One region of the Massilia sp. BKSP1R2A-1 genome, then DNA from elsewhere that is predicted to be linked to it. Evidence: predicted binding sites of a transcription regulator. Region 1 holds the regulator's gene; each other region holds the start of a gene.
What was found. Region 1 encodes sigma-54, which starts transcription at its own class of promoters, with help from an activator protein. Its sites were predicted from a motif close to TGGCANGNAANCTGCTTT; they were not measured.
Positions count from the first base shown of each region.

Region 2: a site for sigma-54 is predicted at 3,283-3,300, ahead of ACQ7JA_RS05080 (PEP-CTERM sorting domain-containing protein). Genes of this name have one in related genera too.
Region 3: a site for sigma-54 is predicted at 3,129-3,146, ahead of ACQ7JA_RS03835 (ANTAR domain-containing response regulator). Genes of this name have one in related genera too.
Region 4: a site for sigma-54 is predicted at 3,167-3,184, ahead of prpB (methylisocitrate lyase). Genes of this name have one in related genera too.

Region 1 is NZ_JBOBRE010000011.1:85,672-92,908, forward strand. It holds gene hprK (HPr(Ser) kinase/phosphatase) at 1-254, shown strand, start outside; gene rapZ (RNase adapter RapZ) at 280-1,158, shown strand; gene ACQ7JA_RS17300 (enoyl-CoA hydratase/isomerase family protein) at 1,267-2,349, opposite strand; gene hpf (ribosome hibernation-promoting factor, HPF/YfiA family) at 2,479-2,835, opposite strand; gene ACQ7JA_RS17310 (RNA polymerase factor sigma-54) at 2,893-4,365, opposite strand; gene lptB (LPS export ABC transporter ATP-binding protein) at 4,365-5,141, opposite strand; gene lptA (lipopolysaccharide transport periplasmic protein LptA) at 5,138-5,692, opposite strand; gene lptC (LPS export ABC transporter periplasmic protein LptC) at 5,735-6,340, opposite strand; gene ACQ7JA_RS17330 (KdsC family phosphatase) at 6,357-6,887, opposite strand; gene ACQ7JA_RS17335 (KpsF/GutQ family sugar-phosphate isomerase) at 6,887-7,237, opposite strand, start outside.
Region 2 is NZ_JBOBRE010000002.1:387,415-394,651, reverse strand. It holds gene polA (DNA polymerase I) at 1-810, shown strand, start outside; gene ACQ7JA_RS05085 (DUF4382 domain-containing protein) at 1,100-2,299, shown strand; gene ACQ7JA_RS05080 (PEP-CTERM sorting domain-containing protein) at 2,367-3,218, opposite strand; gene ACQ7JA_RS05075 (dienelactone hydrolase family protein) at 3,480-4,361, shown strand; gene ACQ7JA_RS05070 (ZIP family metal transporter) at 4,552-5,253, shown strand; gene ACQ7JA_RS05065 (TonB-dependent receptor domain-containing protein) at 5,347-7,237, shown strand, end outside.
Region 3 is NZ_JBOBRE010000002.1:117,006-124,242, reverse strand. It holds gene ACQ7JA_RS03845 (hypothetical protein) at 1-182, opposite strand, end outside; gene ACQ7JA_RS03840 (prolyl oligopeptidase family serine peptidase) at 251-2,617, opposite strand; gene ACQ7JA_RS03835 (ANTAR domain-containing response regulator) at 3,157-3,798, shown strand; gene ACQ7JA_RS03830 (CmpA/NrtA family ABC transporter substrate-binding protein) at 3,825-4,970, shown strand; gene ACQ7JA_RS03825 (MFS transporter) at 5,228-6,523, shown strand; gene nirB (nitrite reductase large subunit NirB) at 6,534-7,237, shown strand, end outside.
Region 4 is NZ_JBOBRE010000001.1:187,488-194,724, reverse strand. It holds gene acnD (Fe/S-dependent 2-methylisocitrate dehydratase AcnD) at 1-997, opposite strand, end outside; gene prpC (bifunctional 2-methylcitrate synthase/citrate synthase) at 1,061-2,221, opposite strand; gene prpB (methylisocitrate lyase) at 2,235-3,125, opposite strand; gene ACQ7JA_RS00820 (cation acetate symporter) at 3,331-4,986, opposite strand; gene ACQ7JA_RS00815 (DUF485 domain-containing protein) at 4,983-5,309, opposite strand; gene prpR (propionate catabolism operon regulatory protein PrpR) at 5,465-7,072, shown strand; gene ACQ7JA_RS00805 (pyridoxal-phosphate dependent enzyme) at 7,214-7,237, shown strand, end outside.

The DNA.
Region 1 (7,237 bases):
TGCGCCTCAAGCTGATCGTCCACCTGGTCAAGCGCGGCGCCCTCGACGAAGAGGTCGAACGCCTGCCCTTCCACTTCCCGACCGAGGACGTGCTGGGCCTGCCGATCCGCAAGGTTGTGATCCCCGTCGCGGCCGGCCGCAACATCGCGGTGCTGCTGGAAGCGGCCGTGCGCAACACCATCCTGCAGCTGCGCGGCATCGACACGCTGCAGGAATTCATGGAGCGGCAACGTCAAGCGATGAGCGGTGACTAACCCCCATTTGGGGTATCATCGCGCCATGCACATCGTCCTCATTACCGGCATTTCCGGCTCGGGCAAATCGGTTGCCCTCAACGTCCTGGAAGACGCAGGCTACTACTGCGTCGACAACCTCCCGCCGGCCCTGCTGCCGGCCCTGGTCTACGCGGTCAACGAAAAAGGCACCGACAAGATCGCCGTCGCGGTCGATGCGCGCAGCGCCGAATCGCTGGTGGAGCTGCCGGTCAGCGTGCGCCACCTGAAGGAAGAAGGCCACAACGTCAAGGTCATGTTCCTGACCTCGAGCACGCACTCGCTGGTGGCGCGCTTCTCGGAGACCCGCCGCAGCCACCCGCTGTCGCACGAGCTGCGCCCCGGCGAGAATCCCGCTTCACGCCGCACCCTGATCGAATGCATCGCCGAGGAACGCGAACGCCTGTCGGCGATCGAGAACCTGGGCCACGTGATCGACACCTCCGAACTCTCGGCCAACAAGCTGCGCGCCTGGATCAAGGAACTGGCCGACGTCGAGCACGCGCCGCTGACCCTGTTCTTCGAATCCTTCGCCTTCAAGGTGGGCGTGCCGCTGGATGCGGACTTCGTGTTCGACGTGCGCGCGATCCCGAACCCGTATTACGACCTGGCCCTGCGCCCGCTGACCGGCCGTGACCAGCCGGTGATCGACTTCCTCGACGCGCAGCCGAGCGCGGCGGACATGCTGGGGGATATCAAGGCGTTTGTCGCCAAGTGGCTGCCTTCGTTCAAGACGGACAACCGCAGCTATTTGACGGTGGCGGTGGGGTGTACGGGTGGGCAGCATCGGTCAGTGTACATGGCCGAGCGCTTGGGGGCTTACTTCAGTTCGACCGAACGGGTGATCGTGCGCCACCGCGAGCAGCCAAAGCACGCAGGCCATTGATCTGTAGGGTGGTCGGCTCTGCCGACCGCGCGTTCAACCAAGCCATGAATAGACGCGCCGCCTCAATTCAGCCATGAGTTGAACGCGCGGACGGCGAAGCCGTTCACCCTACAGATGGCGCAGCGGGTGAGCGTACTCAGGCCACACCGGCTCGAAGAAGCGCGCCACCATTTCCGGCGTTACCTCCTCCAGCGTCACCGGATTCCACTTCGGCTGATTGTCCTTGTCGATCACCAGCGCCCGCACGCCCTCCAGCACCTCGCCGTGCTCGAAATTGCGGCGCACCAGGTTACGCTCCATGCGCAGGCAGTCCGCCACATCGAGCGACGCACCACGCTGCAAGAGTTCGCGCGTCACGCACATCATCAGGGGCGAGCGCTGGCGCATCGCCTTCAGCGCCTTCTGCGCAAACGGATTCTCGTCGCGCGCCAGCGACGCCATGATGGCCGCCACCGAGGCCGCGCCGAAGTGCGCATCGATCACGCCGCGCTGCGCCTGCAGCTCGCTGGCGCCCGCCTGGGCCGCGAACTGCGCCGCATAGGTGCGGATCGCCTGCGGCAGCTGCGCCCCCGGCGTGGTCTCGATCAGCGCATTCAGCTCGCCCAGCTTCTCGCCAGGCACGAACACGTCGGCTAGTCCCACGTAGAGCGCATCGGCCGCGCCGATCGTCAACCCGGTCAGGCCCAGGTACTGCCCCAGCTGTCCCGGCGCATGCGAGAGGAAATGGCTGCCGCCCACGTCCGGGAACAGGCCGATGTTCACTTCCGGCATCGCCATCTTGGTGCGGTCGGTGACGATGCGCAGGCCGCAGCCTGGCCCGCCCTGGGCGATGCCCATGCCGCCGCCCATTACCACGCCGTCCATCACCGCGATATACGGTTTCGGATAGAAGTGGATCAGGTGATTGAGCGCGTATTCCTCGGTGAAGAAATCTTCCAGCAGCGCGCTGCCGCCCGTCGGCGCCACACGGCCGACGTCGTGGAAGAAGCGGATGTCGCCGCCTGCGCACAGGGCCTTCTCGCTGCTGCTGGTGATGACGACGGCGTCGATGCCGGCATCGGCCTGCCATTCCAGCAGGATCGCGGTGATGGCGCGCACCATGTCGAGCGACAGCGAGTTCAGGGCTTTCGGGCGGTCGAGCGTGATGACGCCGGTGCGGTTGGCGACGCGGGTCAGGACGTAATCGGTCATGGCAGCTTCTGTGGTCGAAAAATGATGCATTCTACCGAAGGCTGCCAGCAAATTCCTATCTTTACAATGCAAAAAGGGCGTCCCCTTAGACGCCCTTGCGGTGTTGCCGCGGAATGTGCGCGGCTGTGTTTACGCTGCTGCCGTGGTTTCGTCGATATCCGGCATGCGCTTGTGCGCGACGTGGTTATGGTCTTGCAGCATGGATTTGTGTTTTAAAACCTGCCTGTCCAGTCTGTCCATCAGCGTGTCGATCGCGGCGTACAGGTCTTGTGCGGCGCTGGCGACGTGGAGTTTCTTTCCCGATACCGATAAGTTGATTTCGGCTTTCTGCCTTTTTTCTTTTTCGGTGAGATTGTCGATCGCGAGGAACACGTGGGTATCGATCACGTGGTCGAAATGGCGGGTGATGCGCTCGAGCTTATTCTGAACGTATTCACGGATGGCGGGGGTGACTTCGAGATGGTGACCGCTGATTGTGAGGTTCATACACACTCCTTGGGAAGGTGCCCTGCCCGCGCCACAAGGTGAGTGTGGGCAGGTGCTTTACAGGGATTTGCGGAGGCTGACGGGCGGAATCTTGAGCGCTTCGCGGTACTTGGCGACCGTCCTGCGCGCAATGACCATACCTTGTTCCCCGAGCATCTCCGCGATCTTGCTGTCGGATAATGGGTTCCTAGGGTCTTCTGCTCCTGTCAATTGCGCGATGAGCGCGCGGATCGCCGTCGAGGAGGCTTCTCCCCCCGCTTCGGTGGCGACATGGCTTCCGAAGAAGTACTTCAGCTCAAACATGCCGTGCGGGGTCAGCATGTATTTCTGCGTGGTTACACGGGAGATTGTGCTCTCGTGTAGGCCTAGTGTATCAGCTATCTCACGCAAAACAAGAGGGCGCATGGCAACGGCGCCGTGACTGAAAAAGTTACGCTGGCGCTCCACAATTGCCTCGGCAACACGCAGGATCGTGTCGAAGCGCTGGCGCATATTCTTGATGAGCCACTTGGCTTCCTGCAACTGCGCGCCCATCTGGCTTTCGCTTTTTCCCTGCTTGAGCAGGTTGGCGTACAGGGAGTTCACGCGCAGCTTCGGCATCACGTCCGGGTTCAGCGAAACCGACCAGCCGTGCTTGGCGCGGCGGACGATCACGTCCGGCACCACGTAGTCCGACACGTTCGAGGCGAAGGCCGCGCCGGGATGCGGATTGCACTGGCGGACCACGGCCTGCACTTCGCGCAGGTCTTCGTCGTCGCAGTCGAGCGCCTTCTTCAGCTTGGTGTATTCGCGCTGGGCGAACCAGCTCAGGTAACCCTCGACGATTTTCAGGGCCAGGCGCCGCGTGACGAGCGGCACGCCCGGCATGCGGCGGATCTGGAGCGCCAGGCATTCGGCCGCGCTGCGCGCGCCCACGCCGACCGGGTCGAGGCTCTGGATCAGGGCCAGCGCGCAGCGCAGCTCGTCCATGTCGATCTCGAGTTCCTCGGGCAGGCGCGCGTGGATCTCGTCGAGCGGTTCTTCCAGGTAGCCGTTGTCGTCCAGGGCGTCGATCACCAGCTCGGCCAGGGCGCGGTCGCGCGCGCTGCAGCCGGTCAGGCGGATCTGCTCCGCCAGGTGTTCGCGCAGGGTGGTGCCGTCGGCTTCCAGTTGCGGGCGTCCGTCCTCGTCGTCGCCGCTGCGTGCGCCGCCGCCCTCGCCGCCCCAGTCGCTGTCGGCGTCGCCGCGCTCGCCCTGCTCGCCATCCTCATGTCCCTCGCCCTCGGCCTTGGCGCCGCCTTCTTCCTGGGCGGGCTGCGCGCTCGGCGCCTCGCCATTGGCAGGCGCCGTGTTGATGGCGCCGTCGGCCAGCAGGCGCACCGAGCGGTCGAGTGGATCGTCGAGACGCTCGAGCAGCGGATTGTCGTGCAGGATCTGCTCGATCTCCTGGTGCAGTTCGAGCGTGGACAGCTGCAGCAGGCGGATCGACTGCTGCAGCTGCGGCGTCAGCGCAAGGTGCTGCGAGGTGCGGAGCTGCAGGGACTGTTTCATTACATCCTGAAGTGTTCGCCGAGGTAGACGCGTCGCACGGATTCGTCGGCGATGATGTCGTCGGGACGGCCGGAAGCCAGCACGGCGCCCTGGTTGATGATGTAGGCGCGGTCGCAGATGCCGAGCGTCTCGCGCACGTTGTGGTCGGTGATCAGCACGCCGATGTTGCGCTCCTTCAGGAAGCGCACGATGCGCTGGATCTCGATCACCGCGATCGGGTCCACGCCCGCGAACGGTTCGTCGAGCAGCACGAAGCGCGGGTTGGTGGCCAGCGCGCGCGCGATCTCCACGCGGCGGCGCTCGCCGCCCGACAGCGACAGCGCCGGGTTCTCGCGCAGCTTTTCGATCTGCAGCTCGGCCAGCAGGGTGTCGAGGCGCTCGTTGATCTCGTTCTTGCCCAGGGCCTTGCCATTCTCGTCGCGCTGCAGTTCCAGCACGGCGCGGATGTTCTCTTCTACCGTGAGCTTCCGGAACACCGAGGCTTCCTGCGGCAGGTAGGACAGGCCCAGCACCGCGCGCCGGTGGATCGGCAGGCTCGTGATGTCGGTGCCGTTGATGTCGATCGAGCCGGCATCCGACGGCACCAGGCCGACGATCATGTAGAAGGACGTGGTCTTGCCGGCGCCGTTGGGGCCGAGCAGGCCGACCACCTCGCCGCAGTCGACCTGCAGCGAGACATCGCGCACCACCAGGCGCTTGCCGTAGCTCTTCTGCAGGCCCTTGACGACCAGGGTGCTGCAGCTGTCGCCGGCGGGTTTTTCCAGTACGGCGTTCATTGCTTGGCGCCCTCCGCCGGCGTCGTGCGGCGCGGCGCGATGATCAGGGTGCCGCGGCCGCCGCCGACCGTGCTCTTGCCGCTGGGGTCGTTGCGCACCTGGGCCACTTCACGGCGGTTGTCGTAGGAGATGAAGGGACCCTTGATCTCATTGGTCATGCGGCCGTTCTCCAGCTCGCGCACCTCGGCGGTGGTGAACAGCTTCACCAGCTCGGCGCGCTCGTCGTATTCGATGCGCTGGGCCTGGCCCTCGACCCACAGGTCGGGACCGCCGTCGCGCTTCTGGCGGAAGGTGGCGAGCTTGCCGTTGTTGGCGGTGAGCGTCACGCTCATATAGCCTTCCGGCGTTTCCTTCACCAGGGCGCGGTCCGACTTGAGCACCAGGGTGCCGCGGGTGAGCACGACGTTGCCGGTCAGGATGCGGGTCTGGGTGACTTCGTCGACGTCGAGCGTGTCGAAGTTGATCACGGCCTGCTTGAGCGAATCGGCGCGCTCCGCCGTGGCGGTGAGCGATGCCAGGGTGAGGAAAGTGGCAGCGAGTATTTTTTTCATGGTTTTGCTGGTCCTGTTGTAACGCGGCGCGGGCATTGAAAATCAGCGTTGCGCGCGCGGCGGATAGACGATCTGGCCGCGGCTGGCCAGGTGCAGCTTCTGGGTCGCGTTGTTCGCGACCATGCCGGTGCCGGTCACGGTGGCGGAGCCGAGCTGCATCTCGATCGGCTTGTCGGTCTTCATGATCTCTTCGTCGGGCAGCACCGTGAGCGCCTGGGTGCGCACGCGCAGCGCTTCGCTGGTCGGCGTGGCCGGACGCTGGATGTCGACGTTGCCGATCAGGTCGACGCGGTGTTCTTCATGGAAGATGCGGCCCTGCTTCGCCACCACCGTCATGCGCGGACGGCCCGGCGTCATGCCCTGCACCACCGGCGCATCGACCTCGGACACGTCGCCCAGCGGACGGTGCGTCAGGCGTTTGCCGGAAACGACATAGCTCGGCTTGCCGTCCTGCGTCATGCGCACGAAGGAGAAGTTCTCGACGATGTAGTCCGGCTCGCTGGACGGGCCGCCCAGGCGCGGGTCCTCGTCCTCGCCCTGCAAGACCTGCAGCAGCCAGAAGCTGCCGAAGGCGCAGAACACCCCGACCATCATGATGGTCAGGAGCTTCCAGCGGTGGGCGGTGCGTTTGTAGTTCGACGGAGCCATGCTCGTTCCTGGAAGGTCAGGCGAAGTACGGCGCCAGCGCCTGTTCGTAGTTGCCCTGGGCGCGCATGATCATGTCGCACACCTCGCGCACCGCCCCCTTGCCGCCCGCGTTGCGGGTGACGTAGTGGGCGCGGTACTGCACCTCGGGGTGGCCCGACGGCACGGTGATGGCGAAGCCCACGCGGGTGAACAGCGGCAGGTCGATCACGTCGTCGCCGATGTAGCCGCATTCCTCAGGCGTCACGCCTGTCGCTTGCAGCAGTTCGGCGAATCCGATGCGCTTGTCGTGGATGCCCTGGTAGACGTGCGAGATGCCGAGGTCGGCGGCGCGCTTGACCACGATCGGCGACTTGCGCGCGCTGATGATGGCGGTCTTGACGCCGGTCTTGTTCAGCAGCTGGATGCCGAGGCCGTCGAGCACGTTGAAGGTCTTGGTGACCTCGCCGTCCGGGCCATAGGTCAGGCTGCCGTCGGTGAGGATGCCGTCGACGTCGAAAATCATCACCTTCACGCGCGCGGCGCGCTGCATGTGTTCGAGCGGCGTCATCAGATCACCTTGGCGCGGGTCAGGTCGTGGATGTGCAGTGCGCCGACCAGGCGGTCATCGGCATCGACCACGAGCATCTGGTTGATGCGGAATTCTTCCATCACGGCGACGGCGTCGACCGCCAGCTGCTCCGGATGGACGCGGCGCGGGTTGGCGTGCATGACGTCGCGGATCAGGATGTTCGAGAAGTCGTGGTAGCGCTCGATCAGGCGGCGCAGGTCGCCGTCGGTGAACACGCCGATCGGACGGCGCTCGTCGTCGACGATGGCGGTCATGCCCATGCCCTTCTGGCTGACTTCCAGCAGCGCCTTGGCCAGCAGGGTGTCGGGGCCGACGGCGGGGATGGCGTC
Region 2 (7,237 bases), on a different contig from region 1:
GCGCAGGCGGTGGCGATCACCGGCCGCCTGTCCTCGAACGAGCCGAACCTGCAGAACATCCCGGTGCGCACGAGCGAAGGCCGCCGCATCCGCGAAGCCTTTGTCGCGCCGAAGGGCAGCGTGATCGTCTCGGCCGACTATTCGCAGATCGAGCTGCGCATCATGGCGCACATCTCGGGCGACCCGGCGATGCTGAAGGCCTTCGCGGAAGGCGAGGACATCCACCGCGCCACCGCCGCCGAGATCTTCGGCATCCCGCCGGAAGAAGTGCAGAGCGAGCAGCGCCGCTATGCGAAGGTGATCAACTTCGGCCTGATCTACGGCATGAGCGCCTTCGGCCTGGCCCAGAACCTGGGCATCGAGCGCGCCGCCGCCGCCAACTACATCGACCGTTATTTCGCCCGCTTCGCCGGCGTGAAGCAGTACATGGACGAAACCAGGCTGCAGGCCAAGGCGCGCGGCTACGTCGAGACCGTGTTCGGGCGGCGCCTCTGGCTCCCGGAGATCAATTCGCCGAACGGCCCGCGCCGCGCCGGCGCCGAACGCGCGGCGATCAATGCGCCGATGCAGGGCACGGCCGCCGACCTGATCAAGCTGGCCATGATCGCGGTGCAGGGCTGGCTGGAAGCGGAGAAGCTGGGCACGCGCATGATCATGCAGGTGCACGACGAACTGGTGCTGGAAGTGCCGGAAGGCGAGCTGGAACTGGTGCGGGTGAAGCTGCCGGAGCTGATGGCGAGCGTGGCCGAGCTGAAGGTGCCGCTGGTGGCCGAGACGGGCGTGGGGAGTAATTGGGAGGAAGCCCATTGAGTATGGGCTTCCGCGCATTGAGTATGCGCTTCCGCGCATTGAGTATGCGCTTCCGCCCATTGAGTATGGGCTTCCGCGCATTGAGTATGCGCGTCCGCCCATTGAGTATGCGCTTCCGCGCACTGAAGTGTTTCCGAATTGTTGCGCTGTAGATACTGAATGCACAGCTCATCTGTAAAGACTGTAAGTATTTGTTTCAAGGTGAGCTGTATCGCGTAACAATTGCCACAGGGAATGTTATGATCCTTTCAAGCGCTGTCATTGGCGAAGCAAGAAAGGTATCCGTAACGTGTTCAAGAAAAAATCCCACTTCGCCCTGCTGGGCGCCACCCTGCTTGGCGCCGCAGTCCTCGTTGCCTGTGGCGGCGGAGGCGGCGACACCGCCCCCGCCACGCCGGTCAGCACCCTCGGCACGCTTGCCGTGTCGCTGACCGACGCCCCGGCCTGCGGCTTCGACGCCGTCAATGTCACCGTCTCGAAGGTGCGCGTGCACCGCAGCGACAGCGCGCTCGACACCGAGTCGGGCTGGACCGACATCACCCTGAACCCGGCCCGCAAGATCAACTTGCTGAACCTGAGCAACGGCGTGCTCGAGGCGCTCGGCCAGACCTCGCTCGAAGCGGGGCGCTATACCCAGATGCGCCTGGTGCTCGATACGAATGCGAACACCGTGGTCCCGGTCGACGGCAAGACCGAACTGCCGCTGGAGACCCCGAGCGCGGTCCAGAGCGGCATCAAGCTGGTCGGCGCCTTCGAGGTGAATGCCGGCCGGAAGACCGAGGTCGTGCTCGACTTCGACGCCTGCAAATCGGTCGTCACCCGCGGCAAGGGCAGCTATGCGCTCAAGCCGGTCGTGAAAGTGGTGCCGGTCGCCGCCAACGGCATCTCGGGCTTCGTCAGCACCGCGGTGCTCGGCCGCGGCGTGCAGGTCTCGGCGCAGCAGAACGGCAGCATCGTCAGCGCCACCACGCCGAACCCGGCCACCGGCGAATTCTTCCTCTCGCGCCTCGCGCCGGGCAACTACGACGTCGTGATCACGGCCGACAACAGCGCGGCCAGCGTGGTCGCCGCGGTGCCGGTCGCCTCGGCCACCAGCACCACGGTGCTCAGCACATTGATGGCGCCGATCCTGCTCGCGCCGGGCAATACCGGCTCGATCGGCGGCGCCGTGACCATGACGCCGGCGAGTACCGAGCCGGCCTTCGTCGCGGCCAGGCAGACCTTCGCCGCCGGCCCGACCGTGACCATCAAGTATGCCGGCGCGGACCTGGCGAGCGGCGCGTATACCATCGCCAAGCTGCCGGTGAGCGCGCCGCAGTTCGCAAGCTACAGCGCGACCCTGCCGCTAAGCTTCAGCGCCGGCAGCGCGGCCCCCGCCGGCAAGTACCGTGTCGAGGCCTCGGCCACCGGCTACGCCGCCAGGGCCGTCGACGGTGTGGATATCGGCAGCAGCAACCAGTCGAACGTGCATTTCGCACTGAGCCGCTGAGCGGCGCAGGCAGAACGAAAAAGGGGCGGCCCCGTGGGGCCGCCCCTTTTTCGTTCGCTCTCCTTGTTCAGGCGCGGCGCTTGCGGCGCACAGCGCCCAGGCCCAGCATCGCGATGCCGAACAGGGACAGCGATGCCGGTTCCGGCACCACGACGATGTCTTCGATCGGCGTGTAGTCGATGTCGAGCGTGGCGCCGAAGAAGTTCAGGTCGCCCGCCACGTCCAGGCTGAAGTCCAGCTTGCGGTCGCGCAGCAGGGCAGCCAGCAGGCTCTTGTTGTCGTCGGGCAGCGCGCCGTCGAGCACGATTTCGCCGGTGTAGTCGGTGGTGACGATGCGGTTCTGGAACTGCTTCTGGACGATGGTCGTGACCTGCTGGCAGTTCGCGGTGCCTTGCTCCCACTGCGTCTTCAGGCAGCTCACGTTGGTGTTGTTCTTCACGTACTTGACGGTCGTCGACTCGACATAGGTCCGGGTCGGGACGATCTCGTCGCTCGTCTCTTTCGTGGTCGCGCCGGTATATTCCGCGCCGCCAAAGTAAAGCTTGACCGACTCCTTCTCGCCCTCGCCGGTGCGCGGCATGGTCACCGTGGTGGTGACGGTATCCGTGAAGGTGCGGTCGGCCTGTTTGGCGGTCGGGTTCCCGCCCGCCTTGCGTACGGTCACGGGCGCCGAATTGACGCTTTCGCCGGTGGTGTAGGGAACCACATCGCCGTCGTCGACGAAGAGGAAGGAGAACTTCAGGCTGCTGATCGCGAAGTTCTTCGGCAGGACGGACGCGTCGAAGCTGCCTTGGTAGCTGCCCTGGCTCAGGTAGGAGGGAAGGCCGGTGGCCTGCAGCGTCAGCGGCTCGGCCATGGCAGGAGCGGCGCCGAGGGCGAGGAGGGCCAGCACGGTGTTGAGGCGGGTTTGGAGCGTCATGGGGTTTCCTTGGTGGTCACAACAGCAGGAGCGAGAAATTGACAAATTTGATTGTTGTCTATAGTAAGCAATACTTGTGCCAAGGAAAAATTCTCTGTTAAATCAAGGACATGTATTGACGTTATGGCCGAGGTGTCAAGTTTCTCGACAGTTTTCCTGGGTTGCACAATTGAAATTTGTATCCGCGCCGTTCAAAACCGATACTGATAAGATAAGGTTGCCATTTCATCTTCTTCTTCAAACCTACCCGGAGGGACGTTCATGAAAGACCTGATTTCGGACGGCGAAAGCCTGCTCGCCACCAGCGCATTCGATAACGGCGTCGATCGCCGCGTCTTCCTGAAAGCGGCCGTCGGCAGCGGCTTCGCCGTGGCGGCGCTGCCGGTGGTGGCGCAGACCCAGATCCAGACCAGTACCGAAGGCCTGGACGCCGCCGACCACATCGTCGTCGTCAATGGCCAGGACGTGCCGGTCTACCGCGCCCAGCCCAAGGACCGCACCAACCTGCCGGTGGTGCTGGTGATCTCCGAGATCTTCGGCGTGCACGAGCACATCAAGGACGTGGTGCGCCGCTTCGCCAAGGCCGGCTACCTGGCCGTCGCGCCGGACCTGTTCGTGCGCCAGGGCGACGCCACCAGGACCCCGATGCCGGAGCTGATGAAGAATATCGTCGCCAAGGTGCCGGACGCCCAGGTCATGAACGACCTGGACACCATCGTGAAGTGGACCAAGCAGCGCGGCGGGAACACCGACAAGCTGGGCATCACCGGCTTCTGCTGGGGCGGCCGCATCACCTGGCTGTACGCGGCCCACAACAAGGACGTGAAGGCCGGCGTGGCCTGGTATGGCCGCCTGGTGGGCGAGACCAATCCGCTGCAGCCGCAGCAACCGATCGACGTGGCCCAGAGCCTGAAGGTGCCGGTGCTGGGCCTCTACGGCGCCAAGGACACCGGCATCCCGCTGGATTCGGTGGAGCGCATGCGCAAGGCCCTCGATTCGGGCAACAGCCGCTCTCAGATCCACGTGTACCCGAATTCCGGCCACGCCTTCCATGCCGACTACCGTCCGAGCTTCAATGCCGACGACGCCAAGGATGGCTGGAGCAAGGCGCTGAACTGGTTCTCGAAGAACGGCGTCGCCTGATTCCCACGCCGCTGGTCTTGCACAGCCGCGGGCCCGGACAGGTTACAATGTCCGGTTTGCGGCGCGAATGATTTGTCATTCGCAGTTGTAAAGCAAGTCCAGAACAAGAGGCTTCCAAATCGATCCCATCCTGAGTTCCATCCTGCTGGCGACCCTCGTCGCCGGCGTCGTCAGCATTACCGGCGCTGCCGTGTTTTCGTTCGCGCTGCTGTCGAAGGTGGTTGAACGGATGGTCAGCCTCTCGGTCGGCATCATGCTGGCCACCTCGCTGCTGCACGCGCTGCCGAGCGCCTTCGATTCCGGCGCCGACACGCAAAGCCTGTTCGCGACCCTGCTGGGCGGTCTGCTGGCCTTCTTCGTGCTGGAAAAACTGGCGATCCTGCGCCACTCGCACCACCACGAGGGCGACGGCCACCACCACGCCCACGGCCACGACGCCCACCAGGCCGGCAAGGCGGGCTGGATGATCCTGCTCGGCGACGGGATGCACAACTTCACCGATGGCATCCTGATCGCCGCGGCCTTCCTCGCCAACCCGGAACTGGGCATCGTCACGGCCCTGGCCATCGTCGCCCACGAGATCCCGCAGGAAATCGGCGACTTCATCGTGCTGCTCAACGCCGGCTTCTCGCGCCTGCGCGCCTATCTCTTCAACCTCCTGTGCAGCCTGATGTCGGTGCTGGGCGGCCTGCTCGGCTACTTCACCCTCGACAGCGCCAGCGGCCTGATTCCCTATGTGCTGGTGTTCGCGTCTTCCGGTTTCATCTACATCGCGGTGAGCGACCTGATGCCGCAGATGCAGCGCCGCGCCACCGTGCGCGAATCGGTGCCGCAGGTGCTGCTGATTGCGCTGGGTGTGGCGATCGTCCTCGCCCTGAACCACGCTTCCTGATTGTTCGACGCGATTTTCTTTTGAACGCCTATTTGCGCTTCTAATGATAATGACTTATCATTACCGCAGTTTATCGTCATAGGAAGCCGTCCCATGTCCGTTCGCACCCTTCAACGCACGCCGCTCGCGCTGGCGATCCTGTTCGCTTTTGCTCCCGCCGTTCACGCGCAGACCGATTCCACCCGCCTGAAGACCGACCCGGACAGCGTGCCGACCGTCGTGGTCTCGGCCAGTACCCTGGGCGTGCTGGAAGACGACATGATCACCCCCGTGACCTCGCTCTCCGGCGGCGCCCTGGTGCGGGCACGCGAATCGACCATCGGCGAGACCCTGGCCAACCAGCCGGGCATCACCTCGAGCCACTTCGGCGCCGGCGCCAGCCGTCCGGTGATCCGCGGCATGGACGGCCCGCGCGTGAAGATCCTGTCCGATGGCGCGGAAGTGCAGGACGCCTCGACCATCAGCCCGGACCACGCAGTCGGCTTCGAGCCGGTCCTGGCCGAGCGCATCGAAGTGCTGCGCGGCCCCTCGGCGCTGGCCTACGGCGGAGGCGCGGTGGGCGGCGTCGTCAACATCCTGGACCGCAAGATCCCGACGCAGATGCCGTCCAAGCCGATCGAGGGCAGCATGGAAGTGCGCGCCAATTCCGCGGCGCGCGAGAAGACCGGCGCCTTCGAGGTGACCGGCGGCGCCGGCAACATCGCCGTACATGCGGAAGGCGTCAAGCGCGATGCCGGCGACTACCGCGTTGGCAAGGACTGGAGCGAGGGCCGCCACGTGAACGGCAGCTACAAGGAAACCGAGAGCGGCACCGTCGGCCTCTCCTGGGTCGGCGAGCGCGGCTACATCGGCGCGGCCTACACCAAGGAACGCACCGAATACGGCATCCCCGGCCACAACCACGAATTCGAGAGCTGCCACCCGCATGGCGACCACCTGCACTGCGGCGGCCATGGCCATGAAGAGGACTCGGGCTCCCACCAGGAGCACGAGGAAGGTCACGACCACGATGACGAACATGGCGAGGCAGTGCCGGTCGTGAAGCTCGACAGCGACCGCTGGGACGTGCGCGGCGAGTACCGCAACCCGATGGCCGGCATCACCAAGGCCCGCCTGCGCGCCTCCTTCACCGACTACCGCCACGACGAGCTCGAAGAAGGCGTGGTTTCCACCAGCTTCCTGAGCAAGGGCCACGACGTGCGCGTCGAGATGGAACACGCGCCGGTAGGCGGCGTGCGCGGCGTCTTCGGCCTGCAGACTACGCGCCGCGACTTCGACACGATCGGCGAGGAAGCCTATGTGCCGCCGACCGTCACGAAAAAACATGCGGCCTTCCTGACCGAGGAATACAAGCTGGACAACTGGCGCTTCGAAGCGGGCCTGCGCCACGAATGGCAGGACATCAAGGTTGACAGCGTCACCGCGAAGGATACCGACGCGCGCGGCACCTCGGTGGCGTTTGGCGCGGTCTGGAAGTTCCAGCCGCAGTATTCGCTGCGCGCCGGCATCTCGCGCAGCCACCGCCTGCCGACCGCCGAAGAACTGTACGCGGACGGCGTGCACCTGGCCACCGCGACCTACGAGATCGGCAACCAGAACCTGGGCAAGGAGACCTCGAACAATATCGACCTCACCCTGCGCAAGTTCGAAGGCGACACCACCTTCTCGCTGAGCGCCTTCCACAACAAGGTCGACAACTACATCTACGCGCACACGCTGGACGAGCACGAAGGCTTCCAGCTGGTGGAGTACGCCCAGCGCGACGCCACCTTCACGGGCCTGGAAGGCGAGGTACGCCACAAGTTCTCGAACATCGTCGAGGGCACGCTGTTCGGCGACATGGTGCGGGCGCGCTTCGACAACACGGGCGAGGGCAGCCGCAACATCCCGCGTATCCCTGCCCACCGCATCGGCGCGCGCGTGAATGCGGATTGGCAGTCCTGGCACGGCATGGTGGAAGTGGTCCGCGTCGGCAAGCAGGACC
Region 3 (7,237 bases), on a different contig from region 1:
GGGGTGCGCGGCTTGTCCGCTGTTGCGCTCGGCTCCGTCCCGTAGCGCAGTTCGATCACGCGCCCGGCATCGAGCCCGCCGCCGGCCGGCAAGCCCTTGGGGGCGTCGGCCAGGGACCGGGCGTGGGTCTCGCACAGGAGGGCAGCGGACAGGAAGAAGGGAATCAGGCGGGAAATCAGCATGGGGAAGAAAGCCGTCCAATGAAAAAGGGCGCCCTGGGGCGCCCTGGATGGTACACCTTATCCGCGAATCACCTCGCCGGCTTGAGCGTGCGCTCGAACAGCTGCCAGATGCGGCGGTACTGGTCGTACCAGGCTTCCGGCTGCACGTAGCCGTGGCGCTCCAGCGGATAGCTGGCCAGTTCCCAGTGGTCTTTCTTCAGTTCGATCAGGCGCTGGGCCATGCGCACCGAGTCCTGGTAGAACACGTTATCGTCGATCATGCCGTGGGCGATCAGCAGATGGCCCTGCAGCTTGTCGGCGTACTCGATCGGCGACGAGATCTTGTAGGCCACCGGGTCGATGTCCGGCGTATTCAGGATGTTGGCCGTGTACTCGTGGTTGTAGGTCACCCAGTCGGTCACCGGACGCAGGGCGGCGCCGGCCTTGAAGGTTTCCGGTGCGCGCAGCAGGGCCATGAAGGTCATGAAGCCGCCGTAGCTGCCGCCGTAGACGCCCACGTTCTTCGCGTCGCCCTGGTGCTGCGCGACCATGTAGTTCACGCCGTCGATGTAGTCGACCAGTTCCGGGTGGCCCATCTGGCGGTAGATCGCAGTGCGCCACTTGGCGCCATAGCCCTTCGAGGCGCGGTAGTCCATGTCGAGCACGATGTAGCCGTTCTGGACCAGCAGGTTGTGGAACATCTGCTCGCGGAAGTAGTTCGGATAGCGGCGGCTGACGTTCTGCAGGTAGCCGGCGCCGTGAACGAACATCACGACCGGGTACTTCTTGCCCGGCTCGAGCTGTGCCGGGCGATACAGCTTGGACCAGACCGGGTCGCCGCCGGCGCTCGACGGCACCGCCACGTACTGCGGCTCGATCCAGCTGCGCGCTTTATAAGCCTCGCTGCGTGTATCGGTCAGCTTCACGGCCGCGCCGCCCTTGGCCGGCACGGTGGCTACCTGCACCGGGGTGTAGCTGGCGGAGTAGTGGACCAGCAGCTTGCGCTCGTCCGGCGACAGGCGGAAGCGCTCCACGCCGTCCAGGCTGGTGACTTCCTTCACGCCGCCCTTGGCATCGACGGCGCAGACTTCGTAGTCGCCCGGGTTGGTGCGGTTGCACATCACCCAGGCCATGCCGCCGTCCTGCGACCAGCGCACGTCCGAGGCTTCCCATTTGCCGCTGGTGAGTGCACGTGGCGCGCCGCCATCGGCGTCCTGCGTGTACAGGTGCGAGTAGCCGCTCTCCTCGGACAGGTACCACAGGGTACGGTTGTCCGGCAGCCAGCCGAATTCGTTGTTGTCGTAGTTGACCCAGGCCTGGTCGGTGAGGCGGTGCAGGGGCTTCAGTTTTGCGCCCTGCAGGTCGACGGTGGCGATCCAGCGGTCCTTGTTGTCGACCGAGCGCAGCATGACGGCGACGCTGGCGCCGTTCGCGGTCCACTCGATGGCGTCGGCGCCGTCGATCACGCGCACGGCGCGCTTGCCTTTCAGCGGCTCCTTCTTCGCCGCGGCGCGCAGCTCGGCCAGCGGGTCGGTGTCGACGCCCGGCAGCACGTCGAAGGACAGGTCCTGCACCCGGTTGGTGCGCAGGTCGACCAGTTTCAGGGCATGGGCCGGCGGCATGGCGCGGCCGACGCGGGTGCGCACGTCCTCGAATTCCTCGTAGCCCGATTCGGTCACGTAGCGCGGCATCTTGCCGGCCTTGCCCTTGTCCACGCCTTTCGGCTCGGTGACCACCAGCAGCCAGCGGCCGTCGGGCGACAGCACGCTGCTCTCGATGCTCACCTTGTCGCCCAGGTAGACCGGGCCAGGCGGCAGGCTCGCATCGCTGCGGCGCTGCTCGTTCATGCGTTCGCGCAGCGCGTCGCGATCACTCTTCTGGCGCTTCAGGTGCTCACTCAGGCGCAGCTGCTGCTCGCGCAGCGGGTCGTCGTCGCCGGCAGCCGGGTCCTTCGCTGCGCGCGGCAGGGCGGCAGGGCCGACCACCTTGCTGGCGCGGTCCCACAGATACCAGTCGTTGCCGATGCGGTAGTGGACGCCGCGCTCGTCGGCGGTGAACTGCATGGCGTCCAGCTTGGCGGCGCCGCGCGTGATCTGCAGCAGGGCGCCGTTCTTCAGGTCGCGTTCGAACAGGTCGCCGTTACGCAGCATCAGGGCGCGGCTGCGATCGCGGTTGTAGACGACGTCGGCGCCGTCGATCTTCGCCAGCTCGGCATCGGCCACCTGCTTCGGCTTGGCGCCCTGGGTGACCGCCCAGGTGTCGCGGATCGGGGAACCGGTGCGCTTCTGCTTGTAGTACACCTGTTTGCCGTCCCAGCTGAACCAGGCGGTCTCCACCGGGGTGCCGATCCAGTCGGGATGGGACATGGCCTGGTCGAGGGTGATGGGCGTGGATGCCGCCGCCGGCAGTGCCAGGGCGAGTGCCGCCGCGAAGAGGGACAGGGAAGGTGTGCGCATTGTCATCAGATCTGAGTGGAAGGGACTTTCTTGCCAGAAAAACGCGCTTGCATTCTAGCTCAGCAGACAATGTTGCGGTGAAGCGAAACAGGCGTGAGGGACGCCCAAAAAAACAGCGCCGCCGTACGTACGTACAGGCGGCGCATGCCTATATGGGGCACTGCTGCGGCGCAGCGTGCGCCGCCTGGGTCAGCCGCGGACGGCCGGCGCCCAGCCGCCGTGGGCAGCGTAGAGTTCGATCGAAAAGCTGCGCACGGCGGCGACGGCGCTGGCGAAAAGACGGCGGGTGGATGCGGCCATGGTGTTCTCCTTGAATACAGTAAAGTGTGATGCGATGTTGCGTTGCAGTATAAGGACATCCGCGTCATAAATAAACTTTCGGTTTGTGATCTCGGCGATAGATGCCGCGAATAATTGTCGACTTCTCTCGGCTGCAGATATTTACGTCGCGAATGTCTCATTGCCGCCACTGTGAATAAAAAAGGGCTGACGAACTCGGCTGCTTTGAAGGTGGTGCGAATCTTGCATGTCCTTCCGGCATGAAATCGCCAGGCAGTGCTTCACCCTCCTTACGCATCGTTGTCGTCAATCCCCCACTCGTGACGGGGGAGCAGGACGGCATTGGCGCCGAACAGGCGCGCCGCAGCGCCGCGCTGCGCATCGGCCTCCTCGAATGCGGCTACGACCTGGTGGCCTCGCTGCCGGCCGATGCGTATCTCGCGGAGCGCATCGGCCAGCTGCAGCCGGACATGATCATCGTCGACAGCGCCTCCAGCGCGCGCGACATCCTCGAGCACATCGTCATCGCCACCATGGATGCGCGCCGCCCGATCGTGCTGTTCACCGAAGACGACGCGCCGAGCAGCATGGACGCGGCCCTGGACGCCGGCGTCTCGGCGTACATCGTGGCCGGCCTGCAGGCGGAGCGGGTCAAGCCGGTGCTGGACGTGGCGCTGGCGCGCTTCCGGCGCGAGCAGAAGCTGCTCGATGAACTGGAGGGCACGCGCCAGAAGCTGCTTGATCGCAAGCTGGTCGACCGCGCCAAGGGCCTCCTGATGGCGCGCTACCGCCTGAGCGAAGACCAGGCTTACCAGCGCCTGCGCAGCATGGCGATGAACAAGAACATGAAGCTGGCCGAGATCGCGCAGCGGCTGATCGACGTGGAAGACCTGCTCGGCTAGCGCCGGCAGACGTAGAAAGGATCACTATGGCAGTCCTGGAGAATGGCAGCGGCAGCGGCGCATGGGTCGCCGGCTCGGACAAACCGGAAGTCGACACCCTGCGGATCGGCTTCATGCCGCTCGCGGACTGCGCACCGCTGGTGATGGCCTCGGTGCTCGGCTTCGACGCGAAGCACGGGCTGCGTTTTCAACTCAGCCGCGAACTGTCCTGGACCGGCATGCGCGACCGCCTGCTGGCAGGAGAGCTCGATGCGGCCCACGTGCTGCTTGGCCTGCTGGCCGGCCTGCAGATGGGGATCGGCACCCGGCCGCGCCAGATGGCGGTCCTGATGAACCTGAACCAGAACGGGCAGGGCATCACGCTCTCGCGCCTGCTTTCCCAGCAGGGCCTGAAGAATCGTGAGCGGCGCCTGCGCTTCGCCCATACCTTCCCGACGGGGAACCATGCGATGTTCCTGTATTACTGGCTGGCCGCGCAGGGCATCGACCCGCTGGCGGACTGCGACATGGTGACGGTGCCGCCGGGCCAGATGGCGGCCAGCCTGGGCGCAGGCCACATCGACGGCTTCTGTGCCGGCGAGCCCTGGGGCCAACGCGCCGTGCGCGAGGGACTGGGCGCACTGGCGGCCTCCAGCGACGCCATCTGGCCCGATCACCCGGGCAAGGTGCTCGGTACGAGCGCGGACTTCGCGGCCGCGCATCCGAACACCTGCCGCGCCATGATCGCGGCCCTGCTGGAGACGGCGCGCTGGCTGGATGCCGCGCGCCTGAACCGCGAGGCGGCCGCCGAGGTGCTGTCCAGTCCCGGCTACGTGAACGCGGACCGTGAGCTGCTCCAGTTCTGCCTGGCCGGCCGCGGCAGCGACCCTGTGCACTTCCGCGGCCACAACGGCCTGCGCTTCTTCGGCGGCGGCGAGGCCACTTTCCCCTGGCTGTCCGACAGCATGTGGTTCCTGACGCAGCAGCGCCGCTGGGGCCTGCTGCGCACCGATCCGCACTGGCGCGCGGTAGCCGCGGAACTCAATCGCATCGACCTCTATCGCGATGCCGCCAGCCAGGCGGGTGTCGACGTCCCCGATGCCGATATGCGCAGCTCGACCCTGCTCGACGGCCGCGTGTGGGACGGCAGCGATCCCGCTGGCTACCTTGCCTCATTCGGGGGCGCGGCTTGAAGCGGTGCGCCCGCATGCATCATTCCCGGGCATGTTGCACCGCAATGTAGCGCGCCGCAGGCGATCGAACCTGTGCTTCCCTCTGGCGCTTGCGTGGCACGGCTCTTGCTCATAGAGGGTACAGGGTCAATGGCGATCCTCTTCATACTTTCGCCGGTCTAACGAAGGACCGGCAACCAGGACAACGGCGTCCGCGGCTCCCTGCCTCATTCACGAGCAGGAGCGCGGACGCCGTTTTGTTTTCCAAAGGAAGAAACATGGCCAGCAAAGCAGACAGCATCAAGCTTCTCTCTTTCGACACGGCGCCGATGCGCGCATTCCACCTCACCTGGGTGGCCTTCTTCATCTGCTTCTTCGCCTGGTTCGCCTGCGCACCGCTCATGCCGGTGATCAAAGGCGAGTTCGGCCTCTCGATGGAGCAGATCGCCAACATCAATATCGCGGCCGTCGCCATCACCATCTTCGTGCGCCTGATCGTCGGCCCGCTGTGCGACCGCTACGGCCCGCGCAAGACCTATACCGGCCTGCTGCTGCTCGGCGCCATTCCGGTGCTGGGCGTGGCCATGGCGCAGAGCTACGAAAGCTTCCTGCTGTTCCGCCTCGGGATCGGGGCGGTGGGTGCGAGCTTCGTCATCACCCAGTACCACACCTCGGTGATGTTCGGCCCGAAGGTGGTCGGCACCGCCAACGCGGCGGCGGCCGGCTGGGGCAACAGCGGCGGCGGCGCGGCGCAGGCCCTGATGCCGCTGCTGCTCACCGCGGTCACCATGCTGGGCGTCTCGCAGGCCCTGAGCTGGCGCGTGGCCCTGGTGGTGCCGGGCCTGATGATGATCGTGATGGCCTTCTTCTACTGGCGCTATACCCAGGATTGCCCGGCCGGTAACTACGACGACCTGCGCGCGCAAGGCGAACTCCCCCAGGGAGGCAAGGGCGGCTGGGCGAGCTTCCGCGAGGCCTGCCGCAACCACCGCGCCTGGCTGCTCTTCGTCACCTACGGCGCCTGCTTCGGCATCGAGATCTTCATCCACAACATCGCGGCCGTGTACTACGTCGACAAGTACGGCCTCTCGCTGGGCGCCGCGGGCCTGGCCGCCGGCAGCTTCGGCCTGCTGGCCCTGTTCGCCCGTGCCCTGGGCGGCTGGCTGTCGGACCGCAGCGCACGCAAGGGAAGCCTGAACAGCCGCGTCACCGTGCTCTTCGTCCTGATGATCGGCGAGGGCCTGGGCCTGCTGTGGTTCGCCCAGGCCGACGGCGTCGCCTATGCCGTGATCGCCATGCTGTGCTTCGGCCTGTTCACCCACATGGCCTGCGGCGCCACCTATGCGCTGGTGCCCTTCGTGGCGCCGAAGGCGCTGGGCGGCGTGGCAGGCATCGTCGGCGCGGGCGGCAACGTCGGTGCAGTGCTGGCCGGCTTCCTGATGAAGGGGACCGGCGACATCGCTCAGACCCTCACCATCCTGAGCGTGCTGGTGCTGGTCTCGAGCCTGTGCGCCATCGCCACCCGTTTCACCATCACCGCGGCGCAGGACGCCCCGCTCGCATCCGCCGCATAAGGAGTACGCAATGCATATCGTCGTCGTCGGCCACGGCATGGTGGGCCACAAATTTGTCGAGACCCTGCTGGCAGCGGGCACGCCCGGGCTGCGGGTCACCATCCTCGGGGAGGAGCCGCGTCCCGCCTACGACCGGGTGCACCTGTCCGAGTTCTTCAGCGGGAAGAGCGCCGAAGATCTCTCGCTCGTCACGCCCGGTTTCTTCGAGCGCGAGGACGCCGTCCTGCGGCTGAACGCCCGCGTGACCGGCATCGACCGCGCGGCGCGCAGCGTCACCCTGGGCGACGGCGAAAGCGTCGCCTATGACAGGCTGGTGCTGGCCACCGGTTCCTATCCCTTCGTGCCGGCGGTTCCGGGCGCCGATCGCAAGGATTGCTTCGTCTACCGCACCATCGAAGACCTGGAGGCGATGCGTGAGTGCGGGGCGCGTTCGCGCACCGGCGTCGTGGTCGGCGGCGGCCTGCTGGGGCTCGAATGCGCCAAGGCGCTGCGCGACCTCGGCCTGCAGACCCACGTCGTCGAGTTCGCGCCGCGCCTGATGGCGGTGCAGGTCGACGAACCGGGAGCGCGCGTGCTGCGCAACAAGATCGAAGAGCTGGGCGTGCAGGTGCACACGCAAAAGAACACGCTGGCCATCGTCGACGGCGAAGCGGGTACGCACCGCATGCAGTTCGCGGACGGCGCGCATCTGGATGTCGACATGATCGTGTTCTC
Region 4 (7,237 bases), on a different contig from region 1:
TGGCATAGGCTTCGACCAGCTGCACCGTCTCTTCCTCGCGGCCGGTCAGGCGCAGGTACTTGATGGTCTGCTCGTCGATGTAGAACATCGCGGCGGTGGCGCCGAATTCCGGGGCCATGTTCGAGATCGTGGCGCGGTCGCCCAGGGTCAGGCTCGACGCGCCTTCGCCGTAGAACTCCAGATAGGCGGAGACGACCTTCGACTTGCGCAGGAACTCGGTCAGCGCCAGCACGATGTCGGTGGCGGTGATGCCGGGCTGCGCTTTACCCGTCAGCTCGACGCCGACGATGTCCGGCAGGCGCATGTACGAGGCGCGGCCCAGCATGACGCTCTCCGCTTCCAGGCCGCCCACGCCGATCGCGATCACGCCCAGGGCGTCGACCATCGGGGTGTGGGAGTCGGTGCCGACCAGGGTGTCCGGATAGGCCACGCCCTGCTCGCTCTGGATCACCGGCGACATGCGCTCGAGGTTGATCTGGTGCAGGATGCCGTTACCGGGCGGGATCACGTCGACGTTCTGGAACGCTTTTTTCGTCCACTCGATGAAGTGGAAGCGGTCTTCGTTGCGGCGGTCCTCGATGGCGCGGTTCTTCTCGAAGGCATCCGGATCGAAGCCGCCGCACTCGACGGCCAGCGAGTGGTCGACCACCAGCTGGGTCGGGACCACCGGATTGACCAGGGCCGGGTCGCCGCCCTGAAGCGCGATGGCGTCGCGCAGGCCGGCCAGGTCCACCAGGGCGGTCTGGCCCAGGATGTCGTGGCAGACCACGCGCGCCGGGAACCAGGGGAAGTCCAGTTCGCGCTTGCGTTCGATGATCTGTTTCAGGGCGTCGCTCATGCTGGCCGGGTCGCAGCGGCGGACCAGGTTCTCGGCCAGCACGCGCGAGGTATAGGGCAGCATGTCATAGGCGCCGGGCTGGATGGCGTCGACCGCGGCGCGCGTGTCGAAGTAGTCCAGCGAAGTGCCTGGGAGGGGTTTGCGGTGATTGGTGTTCATGGCGGTACTCACGTGATTGGCCGGCGCGGGATCTCGTCCCGGCCGGCCCTATCTTGTCGAAGCTTACTTGCGATCCGCGATCGGCACGAACTGCAGGTCTTCCGGACCCACGTAGTTCGCGCTTGGGCGGATGATCTTGTTGTCGATGCGCTGTTCGATGATGTGCGCCGACCAGCCGGAGGTGCGCGAGATCACGAACAGCGGCGTGAACATGGCGGTCGGCACGCCCATCATGTGGTACGACACGGCCGAGAACCAGTCCAGGTTCGGGAACATCTTCTTGACTTCCCACATCACCGATTCCAGGCGCTCGGCGATGTCGAACATCTTCATCGAACCGGCTTCCTGCGACAGCGAACGCGCGACTTCCTTGATCACCACGTTGCGCGGATCGCTGATGGTGTAGACCGGGTGGCCGAAGCCGATCACGACCTCCTTGTTGGCCACGCGGTTGCGGATGTCGGCTTCGGCTTCGTCGGCGTTTTCATAACGCTTCTGGATGTCGAGGGCCACTTCGTTGGCGCCGCCGTGCTTCGGACCGCGCAGGGCGCCGATCGCGCCGGTGACGGCCGAGTGGATGTCCGAACCGGTGCCGGCGATCACGCGCGAGGTGAAGGTAGAAGCGTTGAACTCGTGCTCCGCATACAGGATCAGCGAAGTGTGCATCGCGCGCACCCAGGAGTCGCGCGGCTTCTCGCCATGCAGCAGGTGCAGGAAGTGGCCGCCGATCGAATCGTCGTCGGTTTCGACCTCGATGCGCTTGCCATTGTGGCTGAAGTGGTACCAGTACAGCAGCATCGAACCGAAGGACGCCATCAGGCGGTCGGCGATGTCGCGCGCGCCGGCCAGGTTGTGGTCGTCCTTCTCCGGCAGCACGCAGCCGAGCACCGACACGCCGGTGCGCATCACGTCCATCGGGTGGGCGCCGGCCGGCAGCGCTTCCAGCGCGCTTTTGACGGCCTGCGGCAGGCCGCGCAGCGATTTCAGCTTGGCTTTATAGCCCTTCAGTTCGGCCACGGTGGGCAGCTTGCCGTGCACCAGCAGGTAGGCGATCTCTTCGAATTCGCAGGTGGTCGCCACGTCCAGGATGTCGTAGCCGCGATAATGCAGGTCGTTGCCCGACTTGCCGACCGAGCACAGCGCGGTATTGCCGGCGGCGACGCCGGACAGGGCCACCGATTTCTTCGGCTTGAAGGTGGGGGTCTCGTTGTTCTGGGTGCTCATCGTCTCGGTCTCCTTATTGGGCTTTTTTCTGGGCGAACAGGGCGTCGAGTTTCTGCTCGTAGCTATGGTAGTCGATGCGGTCGTACAGTTCGGCGCGGGTCTGCATCGTGTCCAGCACGTTCTTCTGGGTGCCGTCGCGTCGGATCGCGTTGTACACGTTCTCGGCGGCCTTGTTCATGGCGCGGAAGGCCGACAGCGGATACAGGGCGATGCTCACGTTCGCGCTACGCAGTTCGTCCAGCGTGAACAGCGGGGTCGCGCCGAACTCGGTGATGTTGGCCAGCACCGGCACCTTGACGGCATCGGCGAACTGCTTATACATCTCCAGGCTCGTCATCGCTTCGGGGAAGATCATGTCGGCGCCGGCTTCCACGCAGGCGACCGCGCGCTCGATGGCGGCGTCCAGGCCTTCCACGGCCAGCGCGTCGGTGCGCGCCATGATCACGAAGTCCTCGTCATGGCGGGCGTCGGCGGCGGCCTTGACGCGGTCGACCATCTCGTTCTTGCTGACGATTTCCTTGCCCGGCCGGTGGCCGCAGCGCTTGGCGCCGACCTGGTCCTCGATGTGGCAGGCGGCGGCGCCGGCCTTTTCAAGGCTGCGCACGGTGCGCGCCACGTTGAAGGCGGAGGCGCCGAAGCCGGTGTCGATATCGACCAGCAGCGGCAGGTCGCACACGTCGGTAATGCGGCGCACGTCGATCAGGACGTCTTCCAGGCTCGAAATGCCCAGGTCCGGCAGGCCCAGCGAACCGGCGGCGACGCCGCCGCCCGACAGGTAGATGGCGCGGTAGCCGGCGCGCTTGGCCAGCAGCGCGTGGTTGGCGTTGATGGCGCCGATGACCTGCAGCGGGGATTCTTCCTGGACGGCCTTGCGGAATGCGGCGCCGGCGGAGTGATGAGTCATGCTGAACCTTTCAATGATGCGTTGCTCGAATACGTGTAGACAATGCAAACGCCGTGCCAGTGCCGCTTCAGTCACAAAATCAGTGACTTAGCGCAGAAGTTCCAAGCTCCGATGTTTCAGCGAAACACGTCCTGAAACGCAGAATGAAACATTGTAACAATAAAAAAACCCCGCCGCAGCGGGGTTTCGCGTCGAACAGGAAGGCTCAGTGGGCCGATGCGGCGGCGGCGCCGATACCGGTTTCCGAACGCACTTCCTGCGCTTCGAAGCCGGCTTTGTCGATCGCGGCGCGCGGGCTCTTGTCGGTCACCGAGAAGAACCAGATGCCGATGAAGCCCACCGCCATCGAGAAGATCGCCGGCGAGGTGTAGGGGAAGATCGGCGCGGCGTTGCCGAGCACGTCGACCCACACCGACTTCGACACCAGGGTCAGGATGACGGCGGTGGCCAGGCCCAGGAAGCCGCCCACGGTGGCGCCGCGAGTGGTGCACTTGCTCCACAGGACAGACATGAACAGCACCGGGAAGTTGGCCGAGGCCGCGATCGCGAAGGCCAGCGAGACCATGAAGGCGACGTTCTGCTTTTCGAAAGCGATCCCGAGCAGCACGGCGATGACGCCCAGCGCCAGCGTGGTGATCTTCGAGACCTTCAGTTCGTCGGCGCTGTTGGCCTTGCCCTTCTTGAAGACGGTCGCGTACAGGTCGTGCGAGACGGCCGAGGCGCCCGACAGGGTCAGGCCGGCCACCACCGCCAGGATGGTCGCGAAGGCCACCGCCGAGATGAAGCCCAGGAAGATGTCGCCGCCCACGGCCTTGGCCAGGTGCACCGCCGCCATATTGTTACCGCCCAGGAGCTTCCCGGCCGCATCCTTGAAGTCCGGATTGGTCCCGACCAGCACGATGGCGCCGAAACCGATGATGAAGATCAGGAGGTAGAAGTAGCCGATCCAGGTGGTGGCCCACAGCACCGACTTGCGTGCTTCTTTCGCGCTCGGGACGGTGAAGAAGCGCATCAGGATGTGCGGCAGCCCGGCGGTGCCGAACATCAGCGCCATGCCGAAGGAGATCGCCGAGATCGGGTCTTTCAGGAAGGTGCCCGGGCCCATGATCGAGTCGCCCTTGGCGTGCACCTCGGTCGCGGTGGCGAACAGCTTTTCGGGGCTGAAGTTGTACTGCGCCAGCACCGAGAAGGCCATGAAGGAAGCGCCTGCCAGCAGCATGACGGCCTTGATGATCTGCACCCAGGTGGTCGCGGTCATGCCGCCGAACAGCACGTAGACCATCATCAGGATGCCGACGATGACGACGGCGATCCAGTATTCGAGGCCGAACAGCAGCTTGATCAGCTGGCCGGCGCCGACCATCTGCGCGATCAGGTAGAAGGCCACCACCACCAGGGTGCCCGAGGCCGCGAACACGCGGATGGGCTTCTGGTGGAAGCGGTAGGCGGCGACGTCGGCGAAGGTGTAGCGGCCCAGGTTGCGCAGGCGCTCGGCCATCAGGAAGGTGATGACGGGCCAGCCGACCAGGAAGCCGATCGCGTAGATCAGACCATCGAAACCATCCAGGAACACGGCGGCCGAAATGCCCAGGAAGGATGCGGCGGACATGAAGTCGCCCGCGATGGCCAGGCCGTTCTGGAAGCCGGTGATGCCGCCGCCGGCGGTGTAGAAGTCGGAGGCCGAACGGGTCTTGGCCGCGGCCCACTTGGTGATGAACAGGGTCAGCACCACGAAGATCGCGAACATGCTGATCGCGGTCCAGTTGGTGGCCTGCTGGGTGGCCTGGCCGAGGTCCGGCGCGGCGAGTGCGGCGCCGCTCGGCAGCAGTGCGCCTGCTGCGAGGAGGTGGCGGGCGTTCATGCGGCCACCTTCGTCTTCGCGAGCGCGCGGGCCTTGATGGCCTCGGTCAGCTCGTCGTATTCGCCGTTGGCGCGGCGCACGTAGATGGCGGTGACCACGATCGTGAACAGGATCACGAAGATGCCCGCGGGGATGGCCCAGGTCATGACGCCCGAACCGATGCGGGCGCCCATGAGTTCCTTGTCGAAGGCGCAGAGGAGCGTGAAGCCGTAGTACACGACCATCATGCTCCAGGTGAGAATCCAGCCGAAGCGCGAACGCTTGGCGACCAGCTTGCGGTAATCGGGGTCGGACTTGACCCGCTGTACGACGTCTTGTTCCACTTGTGTCTCCTGATATTTATGATGCCTTTTGCTGCAGGCTGAGACCCATGCTACGGGCCTGCCCTTACCTCAGTCTTACGGCCTACTTACGCGAAACTGACAGGCCATCGTTTCAACATGGAAGGGCCGCTCGCGAATCGGCTACACTTGCCGCCATGCCCTACTCCACCAGCCCGCAGGACAGCGGCGACAAGCCGGTCATCTGGACCGTGTCGGTATCGCGCCTGTCCGACCTGTTCCGCGACATCACGCTCGAATACGACCACCTGGCGACGATCGAGCCGCTGCAGCTCGGCTTCGAGGAAGCGGCGCGCACCTTGCGCGAGCGCCTCGCCCTTGAGCCCTGCGACGTGGTGATCGCGGCCGGTTCCAACGCGGCCTACCTGCGGGGCCGGATCCCGGTGCCGGTGGTGGTGGCCAAGGCCAGCGGCTTCGACGTCATGCAGGCCCTGGCGCGGGCGCGCCGCGTGTCGCCGCGCATCGGCGTGATCACCTACCAGGAGCCCTTGCGCGAACTGGCCGATTTCGCGGCCACCTTCGGCATCGACATCGCCCAGCGCAGCTACGTCACCAAGGAAGACGCACGCGCCGGCATCAATGAAATGAAAGCGGCGGGCATCGAGGTCATCGTCGGGGCGGGATTGATCACCGACCTGGCCGAGGAGGCCGGCCTCACCGGCGTCTTCCTGTATTCGGCAGCCTCGATCCGCCAGGCCTTCGACGATGCGCTCGAGATGGCGCGCCTGACGCGGCTGGAAGCGAAGCGCGGCCGCCAGGTGCGCAACGACGACACCCGCCGCGCGCGCCGCGGCCTGCACGACCTGCGCGGCGATTCCGCCGCCATGGAGCGGCTGCGCCAGACGGTGCTGCTGTACGCGCGCTCGCCGGCCACCGTCCTGATCCAGGGCGAGACCGGCAGCGGCAAGGAACTGGTGGCCCAGGCCATCCACCGCGAAGGCTTGCGGCGCGCCGCCAACCGGCCTTTCGTGGCGGTGAACTGCGGCGCGATCGCGGAATCGCTGCTGGAATCGGAACTGTTCGGCCACGAGGAAGGCGCCTTCACCGGCGCGCGCCGCGGCGGCCACGCGGGCCTGTTCGAGGCGGCCGACGGCGGCACCCTGTTCCTGGACGAGATCGGCGAGATGCCGCTCGGCCTGCAGACGCGCCTGCTGCGGGTGCTGGAGGAGCGCGAGGTGATGCGCGTCGGCGGCACGCGGCCGGTGCCGATCTCGGTGCGCGTGATCAGCGCCACCCACTGCGACCTGGAAGCGCGGGTGCGCGAGGGACGCTTCCGCGCCGACCTGTTCTATCGTCTCGCGGTGCTGCGCCTGGCCCTGCCGCCGCTGCGCGCGCGCAGGGAAGACATCGTGCCGCTTGCCGAATGGTCGCTCAAGCATGCGCTGGCGGCCGTCGATGCGAAGCCGCATCCGAACCTGCATGCGGAGATCCGGGCCTGCGCGCCGCTCTTGGAAGCGTACGACTGGCCGGGCAATGTGCGCGAGCTGCGCAACCTGATGGAACGCCTGGCCCTGTTCCTGGCCGGCGAACCGCTGCAGGCGCTGACGCCAAGTTTCCTACTGTCGATTGCCCCAGAGCTAGGTGCCGGCAAGGACAGCCCTGCCATCCCGCTGGCGGATCCCGCCCGGGAAAGCCTGGCCGAGGTGATGGCGCGCTTCGGCGGCCAGCGCGACGCCGCCGCCCGCCACCTGGGCATCAGCCGCACGACACTGTGGCGTCGCTTGAAATCGGAAAACCTATCCTGATCAACACTACGGCCGCAAAGCGCCGTATCATGACATTTTTGTATTGTGTACGGCACGGCGCCGACCGGCGCCCTCTCTTCGTCCAGCGCCGCCCATGAAGCGGCGCGCAGCCCGGGCAACGCCCGGCCTTCCGGAGGCACTATGCAACATGCGTCGCAAGCTGCA